DNA from 2 places in the Erwinia tracheiphila genome. Region 2 is predicted to be linked to the other one. Evidence: predicted binding sites of a transcription regulator. Region 2 holds the regulator's gene; the other holds the start of a gene.
What was found. Region 2 encodes PhoB, which activates phosphate uptake and scavenging genes when phosphate is short. Its sites were predicted from a motif close to CTGTCATAAAACTGNCNNAT; they were not measured.
Positions count from the first base shown of each region.

Region 1: the regulator PhoB is predicted to act here: its motif matches at 1,989-2,008, upstream of pstS (phosphate ABC transporter substrate-binding protein PstS).

Region 1 covers NZ_CP089932.1:102,482-106,885, forward strand. Annotated here, with positions in the region: gene glmS (glutamine--fructose-6-phosphate transaminase (isomerizing)) at 39-1,868, shown strand; gene pstS (phosphate ABC transporter substrate-binding protein PstS) at 2,113-3,153, shown strand; gene pstC (phosphate ABC transporter permease PstC) at 3,236-4,198, shown strand; gene pstA (phosphate ABC transporter permease PstA) at 4,195-4,404, shown strand, end outside.
Region 2 covers NZ_CP089932.1:4,411,628-4,416,031, reverse strand. Annotated here, with positions in the region: gene LU633_RS22795 (AAA family ATPase) at 1-344, opposite strand, end outside; gene sbcD (exonuclease subunit SbcD) at 341-1,564, opposite strand; gene phoB (phosphate response regulator transcription factor PhoB) at 1,765-2,454, shown strand; gene phoR (phosphate regulon sensor histidine kinase PhoR) at 2,479-3,777, shown strand; one part of gene LU633_RS22775 (IS1 family transposase) at 4,353-4,404, opposite strand, start outside.

The sequences.
Region 1 (4,404 bases), 610 kb from region 2:
GATGAATGGTCTGACGTGACATGATCTCAGGAAAAAATATGTGTGGAATTGTAGGTGCAGTAGCGCAACGTGATATCGCTGAAATTCTGCTGGAAGGATTACGCCGCCTTGAATACCGCGGCTATGACTCAGCCGGGCTGGCGGTGGTCACCGCTGCAGGCGAGGTTACCCGCTTTCGACGTCTTGGGAAAGTGAAGATACTGGCGGAAGCGGCAGAAAGTACGCCATTACCCGGCGGAACGGGAATTGCGCACACGCGCTGGGCAACGCACGGAGAACCTTCGGAAGCGAATGCCCATCCGCATATCTCTGAACATATCATCATTGTTCACAACGGCATTATCGAAAATCATGCACAGCTGCGTGAGCAGCTTATCGCCCGTGGCTACCATTTTGCGTCTGAGACGGACACCGAGGTGGTTGCTCATCTGGCTCATTGGGAACAGCAGCAGGGGGGGTCATTGCGAGAAGTGGTGCAGCGGGTTGTCCCCCAGTTACGCGGTGCTTATGGCATGGTTATTCTCGACAGCCGCGATCCCTCGGTGCTGGTAGCGGCTCGATCCGGCAGCCCGCTGGTGATTGGACGTGGCGTTGGAGAAAACTTCATTGCCTCAGACCAGCTTGCCCTGCTGCCTGTCACCCGCTGTTTTATTTATCTGGAAGAAGGGGATATCGCCGAGGTAACCCGCCGCGACGTGACGGTTTTCGATCACCTTGGCGAAAAGGTACTGCGCAGTGAAATCGAATCTACTGCGCAGTATGATGCGGGGGATAAGGGCATTTATCGCCACTATATGCAAAAGGAGATTTACGAGCAGCCGATGGCGATTAAAAACACCCTTAGCGGGCGTTTCAGTCACGGGGCAGTTGATCTTTCCGAACTGGGACCACAGGCGAACCAGTTACTGACGCAGGTTGAACATATTCAGATCGTTGCCTGCGGTACTTCTTACAATTCTGGTATGGTTTCCCGCTACTGGTTTGAAGCTCTGGCGAATCTGCCGTGTGACGTGGAGATTGCCTCGGAGTTCCGCTACCGCAAATCGGCCGTGCGCAAAAACAGTTTACTGATTACGCTTTCGCAATCCGGTGAAACGGCGGATACGCTGGCTGCATTGCGCCTGTCAAAGGAGTTTGGCTACCTTGGATCGCTGGCCATTTGTAACGTGGCTGGCTCTTCGTTGGTACGCGAGTCCGATCTTGCGCTGATGACCAAAGCGGGGACGGAAATCGGTGTTGCCTCCACCAAAGCCTTTACCACACAGTTAGCGGTATTGCTGATGCTGGTGGCAAAAATTGGCCGTCTCAAGGGCATGGCGTCAGAAATCGAGCACGATATTGTTCACGCGCTTCAGGCGTTGCCCAGCCGTATCGAGCAAATGTTGTCGCAGGATAAGCTGATAGAAGCGCTGGCAGAAGAGTTTTCTGATAAGCACCACGCGCTGTTCCTGGGGCGTGGCGATCAGTATCCTGTCGCGCTGGAAGGCGCGCTTAAGCTGAAAGAAATCTCTTACATCCATGCTGAAGCTTACGCGGCAGGCGAGCTGAAGCATGGGCCACTGGCGCTGATTGATGCTGATATGCCAGTGATTGTCATTGCGCCAAATAACGAGCTGCTGGAGAAACTGAAGTCGAATATTGAGGAAGTCCGTGCCCGTGGCGGCCTGCTGTATGTTTTTGCAGACAGGGATGCCGGGTTCAGCAACTGCGATGGAATGCGCATTATATCGCTGCCCCATGTTGAAGAAATTATCGCGCCGGTTTTCTATACGGTGCCGCTGCAACTGCTCTCTTACCACGTTGCACTGATTAAAGGGACAGATGTCGATCAGCCGCGTAACTTGGCTAAATCAGTTACTGTGGAATGATTCGCTATGGGGCCGGATTTTCCGTCCCCGCTTATTCCCATTGTTGGCGATTCGTCGCCGACTTTGCATTGCCGTTCCTGCTGTAACCTAATGAAACAAAGTCGACCATGACCTTGCTTTCTGTCACAAAACTGTCATACAGCCTACATTTTACTGTCATCAAACTGTCCTATTTTGCCTCCAGCAGCAATATTTATAGATAGTAAAACTGTATAAAGCCTGAATTTTATCCCCTGGAGGGAACATGACTCTGATGCAAAAAACGGTGGCTCGTTGCGTGGCAGTTGCCCTTTCTCTGACCGCTGTTTCAGCACTTGCTGCGACGAATCTGACTGGTGCTGGCGGCACGTTCCCTGCACCCGTTTATAACAAGTGGGCAGCAGATTACAACAAAGTGACTGGAGCAAAGGTTAACTATCAGGGGATTGGTTCTTCCGGCGGCGTGAAACAGATCATTGCTAAAACGGTGGATTTTGGTGCGTCCGATGCACCGATGAAAGAAGAAGATTTAGCTAAAAACGGTTTGTTCCAGTTCCCAACCGTGATTGGAGGGGTGGTGCTGGCGGTAAATATTCCGGGCATCAAATCAGGTCAGCTCATTCTTGATGGCAAAACCGTAGGGGATATTTATCTCGGCACTATTAAAAAATGGAACGATCCGGCTATCACTAAACTTAACCCCGATGTGAAACTGCCAGACAGCAATATCAACGTGGTGCGCCGCGCTGACGGTTCCGGCACCTCTTTCGTCTTTACCAGCTATCTGTCAAAAGTGAACAGCGACTGGAGCAGCAAAATTGGCAAAGGTAACACCGTAAACTGGCCAACGGGTTTGGGTGGTAAAGGCAATGATGGCGTGGCGGCGTTTGTTCAGCGTCTGCCCGGCTCAATTGGATACGTGGAATACGCCTACGCTAAACAGAATAATCTGGCCTATACCAAACTTGTTGATGCCGATGGCAAACCGGTTGAACCCAGTGAGCAGAGCTTTAGCGATGCGGCAAAAGGCGCAGACTGGAGTCAATCTTTCGCCCAGAATTTGACTTTCCAGAAAGGAAACAATGCCTGGCCAATTACCTCCACCACTTTCATCCTGGTAAAAAAAGAGCAGGTCAGCGCGGATAAAGGTGAGGCAGTACTGAAGTTCTTCGACTGGGCATATAAGAACGGTGGCAAAACCACCACCAGCCTCGATTATGCTCCACTGCCAGATTCCGTGGTTACAAGGATCCGCGCTGCCTGGAAAACCAATGTAAAAGACAGCGCAGGTAAAGCGCTTTACTAAGCAGTGACAGGGAGCGACTGAATCGGTCCTTACTCCCGGGCGGCAGCGATGCCGCCCTTACACTTTTAACATCGGGAATTTTATGGCTACAACCCGACTGATATTTAAAGCCCCCGGCAAACAGGGCGATATTATTTTCGGTGCGCTGGTTAAACTGGCTGCGCTGATTGTATTGTTGTTACTCGGCGGCATTATTGTTTCGCTTATTATCTCTTCCTGGCCCAGCATTCAGAAGTTTGGCTTCGCTTTTTTATGGAGTAAAACCTGGGATGCTCCCAACGAACAATTTGGTGCGCTGGTGCCGATCTACGGCACTATTGTCACCTCAATCATCGCCCTGATCATTGCCGTCCCGGTCAGCTTTGGTATTGCACTGTTTCTGACGGAACTGTCACCCAACTGGCTGCGTCGTCCGCTCGGTGTCGCCATTGAGCTGCTGGCAGCGATTCCCAGTATTGTTTACGGTATGTGGGGATTGTTTATCTTCGCCCCGCTGTTTGCGACTTATTTCCAGACGCCACTCGGCAACGTGATGTCAAATATTCCCATTATCGGGGCGCTCTTCTCCGGGCCGGCATTCGGTATCGGCATCCTGGCTGCCGGGATAATTTTGGCGATAATGATCATTCCTTACATTGCTTCCGTCATGCGCGATGTATTTGAGCAGACGCCGGTAATGATGAAAGAGTCCGCATACGGCATTGGCTGTACCACCTGGGAAGTGATCTGGCGCATCGTGTTACCGTTCACCAAAAATGGCGTCATTGGTGGCGTGATGTTGGGGCTGGGCCGTGCTCTGGGTGAAACTATGGCGGTGACCTTTATTATTGGTAACACCTACCAGCTCGACAGCCCGTCGCTGTTTATGCCGGGCAACAGCATTACCTCAGCGCTGGCAAATGAATTTGCGGAAGCGGAATCTGGCGTGCATACGGCTGTGCTGATGGAGCTGGGCCTTATTCTGTTTGTGATTACCTTTATCGTTCTCGCCTGTTCCAAACTGATGATCCTCAGACTGGCAAAAAGTGAAGGAGCGCGCTCATGACCGCGATGGAGCTTCAGGCACGGGTCGAACTGGCCGCGTCACGCCGTAAGATGCAGGCCTGGCGGCGCGTTAAGAACCGCATTGCCCTAACCCTCTCTCTGCTGACTATGGCCTTCGGTCCGTTCTGGCTGATATGGATCCTCTGGGCCACGGTAACTCGGGGTTTCGACGGCATGAGCCTGACGCTGTTTACCGAAAGCACGCCG
Region 2 (4,404 bases):
TCCACACGCGGTGCTTTCAGATTGCCATTGACCGCGCCGTGCGCCCGCCGCTGACTCCAGAATGCGCGCCAGGCTTCTCCTTTTACTTCAAACTCGACTTCGGCCAGGCAGTCTGTGGTATCGCGGGTCATCAGGCCATTTTGCGTTTGCGACAGTTTTCCCAGACGAGGCGTTTCGTGATACAGCGCCAGACAGATAGCATCAAGCAGGGTGGTTTTGCCAGCCCCCGTGGGGCCGGTGATCGCAAAAAGGCCGTTGCTGGCGAACGGCTCGGCGGTGAAGTCAATCTTCCATTCACCCCTGAGCGAATTGAGGTTTTTAAAGCGCAGGGTCAGAATTTTCATGGCTGTTCCTCCTCATCAATTTCTGCCAGCGTTTGCTGAAAAAGCGCGGTGATACGGGCCAGCCGCTGGGGCGACATGTCCTGCTCGGAGGCCAGCCTGCGCGCAAACACATCTTCCACGCTCAGTTCGCTGAGGGTTTCATTATCCTGACGCACAATGGTTTGTTCACGCTGCTCGCGGCTGCGGCGGAGCAGCACGATATCGACCGGCAAATCGTGCGTTATCTCCTGGATGCGCCGCTGCAAGTCATTCAGCCAGCAGTCGGTGACCACCTCAATATCCAGCCAGACGACTTTACCGTCTGGGCGCGGCTGAATGGCTGTCAGCTGACGTGTTATTTCTTCCAGCGAGCCTTTAATGATTTGCATCGGCTGAAACATCGGAATGACAAGGGGTTCAACCCGATGCAGTTTGTCCCCGGCAAACTCCACCAGAAAGACGCTTTTTTCTTTACCCAACTCATCAAAACTGAGAGGAATGGGCGAGCCGCTATAGCGAATATGCTCCGTTCCGGCAATGCGCTGGGCTCGGTGAATATGCCCCAGTGCAATGTAATCGGCTGGCGGGAAGGCCTGAGCGGGGAACGCATCCAGCGTGCCGATGTAAATATCGCGCACCGAATCGCTTTGGGTCACGCCGACGGTGGTCAGATGACCAGTGGCAATGACGGGAACAGACAGCTTCATCTCCTCGCGCTGTTGCAGCGCGTGTTGCCAGCACCGCTGATAGTGCGTGGTGATGGCCTCCAGCAGAGACTGCTGTTTTTCCAGACCAGACAGGCCAGCCTGGCTGGTAGTGATATCGCGCGGGCGCAGGAAGGGAATGGCGCAGAGCAGGGCTGCGGGCTGACCGTGGCGGTTGTTCAGGCGTAATATCTGTTGGTCCGGCTGTTCAGCGGCGGCGGCAACCACGGTGGTATTGAGGCAGGCCAGCAGGTGCCGCGACTCGTTCAGCACCGCCACCGAATCATGATTACCGCCAAGCAGAACCAGCTGGCAACCGGTTGGCTGGAGCCTGACAATAAAGCGGTTAAGCAGCTCGCGGGCATAGCTGGGTGGCGAGCCGGTATCGAAAATGTCCCCGGCGACGATAATCGCATCCGCCTGCTGTTCGGTTACCTGCGCCAGCAACCAGTCAAGAAATGCCTGATGTTCTGCGGCACGGCTTTTGGTATAAAAAAACTGGCCCAGATGCCAGTCAGCGGTATGAATGATGCGCATGGGCTTCCTTCTGTGCGGAATGCGTTTGCAGGATTATAAACAAACCGGGTAAAAACCCCCAGCATCAAAGGCATTTGATCTTTCACAGGATTGCTGTCAGTTCGCGGACAGACGGGTTTTTTTCATAAAATTGTCATAAAACTGACGCATAATAGCGCCGCGAATCCCAGTGACATCCCGTCATCGCAGCAGGAGCAATAATGGCCAAGCGTATTCTGGTGGTAGAAGATGAAGCCCCAATCCGTGAAATGTTGTGTTTCGTTCTGGAGCGGAATGGCTATCACCCTGTTGAAGCGGAAGACTATGACAGTGCGGTCAGTCAGCTGATTGAACCCTGGCCAGATCTGATCCTGCTGGACTGGATGCTGCCGGGCGGTTCAGGTATCCAGTTTATTAAACACCTCAGGCGTGAAGCGATGACCCGCGATATTCCGGTGATGCTGCTGACCGCGCGTGGTGAAGAGGAAGATCGCGTGCGCGGACTGGAAGTGGGGGCGGACGACTACATCATTAAGCCTTTTTCCCCGAAGGAACTGATCGCCCGGATCAAAGCGGTGATGCGCCGTATTTCACCCATGGCGGTGGAAGAGGTGATTGAGATGCAGGGACTCAGCCTGGACCCGTCTTCGCATCGCGTGATGTCCGCTAATCAGCCGCTGGAAATGGGGCCGACGGAATATAAGCTGCTGCACTTTTTTATGACGCATTCCGAGCGCGTATACAGTCGTGAACAGTTGCTTAATCATGTATGGGGTACCAACGTTTACGTTGAAGATCGTACCGTTGACGTGCATATTCGTCGTTTACGTAAGGCGCTGGAGGCGAGTGGCCACGATCGCATGGTGCAGACCGTTCGTGGAACTGGCTACCGTTTTTCTGTGCGTTTTTGAATCGCCACAACCGGAGTATTCACTTTGCTGGAACGCCTCTCCCTGAAGGGATTGCTGCTGGAACTCCTGCTCGCCTGCCTGTCCGCGCTGTTGATCGGGCTGGTCGTCGGCTATCTGCCTTGGTTGCTGGTGGTTTCACTGTTGTCGCTGCTGGGCTGGCACTTTGTTAATCTGTTGCGCTTATCCCACTGGCTTTGGGTTGATCGCAGTATGACGCCACCAGGCGGCCGGGGCAGCTGGGAACCGCTTTTTTACGGCTTGCATCAGATGCAGGTGCGTAATCGTCGTCGTCGACGCGAGTTGCGCAATTTGATTAAACGCTTTCGCAGCGGCGCCGAGTCCCTGCCGGATGCGCTGGTACTGACCACCGAAGAAGGTTTTATTTTCTGGTGTAATGGCCTGGCACAGCAGCTGCTGGGGCTGCGCTGGCCGGAAGATAATGGGCAAAACATTCTCAATCTGCTGCGCTATCCTGAATTTGCACGCTACCAGCGCCAGCGCGATTTTTCGCGCCCTCTGACGCTTGTGCTGAATAATCATCGCCAGCTTGAATTTCGCGTGATGCCCTACAGTGAAGGGCAATATCTGTTGGTGGCGCGGGATATGACGCAAATGCACCAGCTGGAAAGCTCGCGCCGCAGTTTTTTTGCCAACGTCAGCCATGAACTGCGCACACCGTTGACGGTGATGCAGGGCTATCTGGAAATGATGACCGAAACCGAGATGAAAGGGACGCAGCGCCACAAGGCACTGCATACCATGCATGCGCAAACCCGCCGTATGGATGATCTGGTCAATCAGTTGCTTACGCTGTCGCGAATTGAAGCCGCGCCCTCACTGGATTTGCGGCAGCAGGTCAACGCGCCAGTGATGTTGAAGCTACTGCAGCACGAGGCGGAAACCCTTAGTCAGGGCCGCCATCAGATTGATTTCAGCGTGGATGATACGTTGCAGGTGTTGGGCGATGAAGAACAGCTGCGCAGTGCGATATCCAACCTGGTTTACAACGCTGTGAACCACACGCCAGACGGGACGCGCATCGTCATCGCCTGGCTTCGCACGCCACAGGGCGCAACCTTCAGCGTAAGCGATAACGGTCCCGGCATTGCGCCAGAGCATATCCCTCGCCTGACGGAGCGTTTTTACCGCGTGGATTGTGCGCGCTCAAGACAGACGGGCGGCAGCGGACTGGGCCTGGCTATTGTAAAATACGCACTCAGCCATCACGGTGCGCGGTTGAATATCACCAGCCAGCCCGGTAAAGAAACCTGCTTTAGTTTTACGCTTCCTCTCAAGGCTGATTGTCAGTTAGCGGAGCACTGAGCGGCAGTGCTTTGTTTGCGCGATACGACGGGGATGGGTAAATAAACACCCTGCCGGGCATAATCAGGCCATTATTGCCAGCCACCGCGAAGAATGCAGACCGCCATGCGAATAATGTCACAAGCAAACGCCAGAATGGCTTATGGCTTATGGCTTATGGCTTATGGCAGGTGCGGCTGGGTTGAATATTCACTGGCGTGGTGTCATCACTGTCTCTCATTGCATGGCATACAGATCGCCTCGCCAGGCAGATGCTTTTTGAGAATCAACGCCACAGGGTACCGACGATGTCTTCCCGGAGGTTCCCCGATGCGCGCTCCCGTTCCGATTCTGCTGTTTACCGGATACCCTGCTGTGTTTTCCTTCCGTTCGGGAGGTGTGGCGCTTCACACTTTTGTATCGCGGCTCGGTGTAGGCCGTTCGCTGCGGGGTTGCATGTACGAAAACCCCGTTCACTCTTCCATGCCAGTCATGAGCAACGCCTTATGTGGAAAGGCCAGGTACAAAGTGAAGCATAATCAGGAATGCTTTTTTAGCGTTCTTAATGTGGTGGACTGACGGGTCGTGACGCAGATTTATTGATAATGATGAAGAGTAAGATACCAACCGATGATCTTATCATGCATT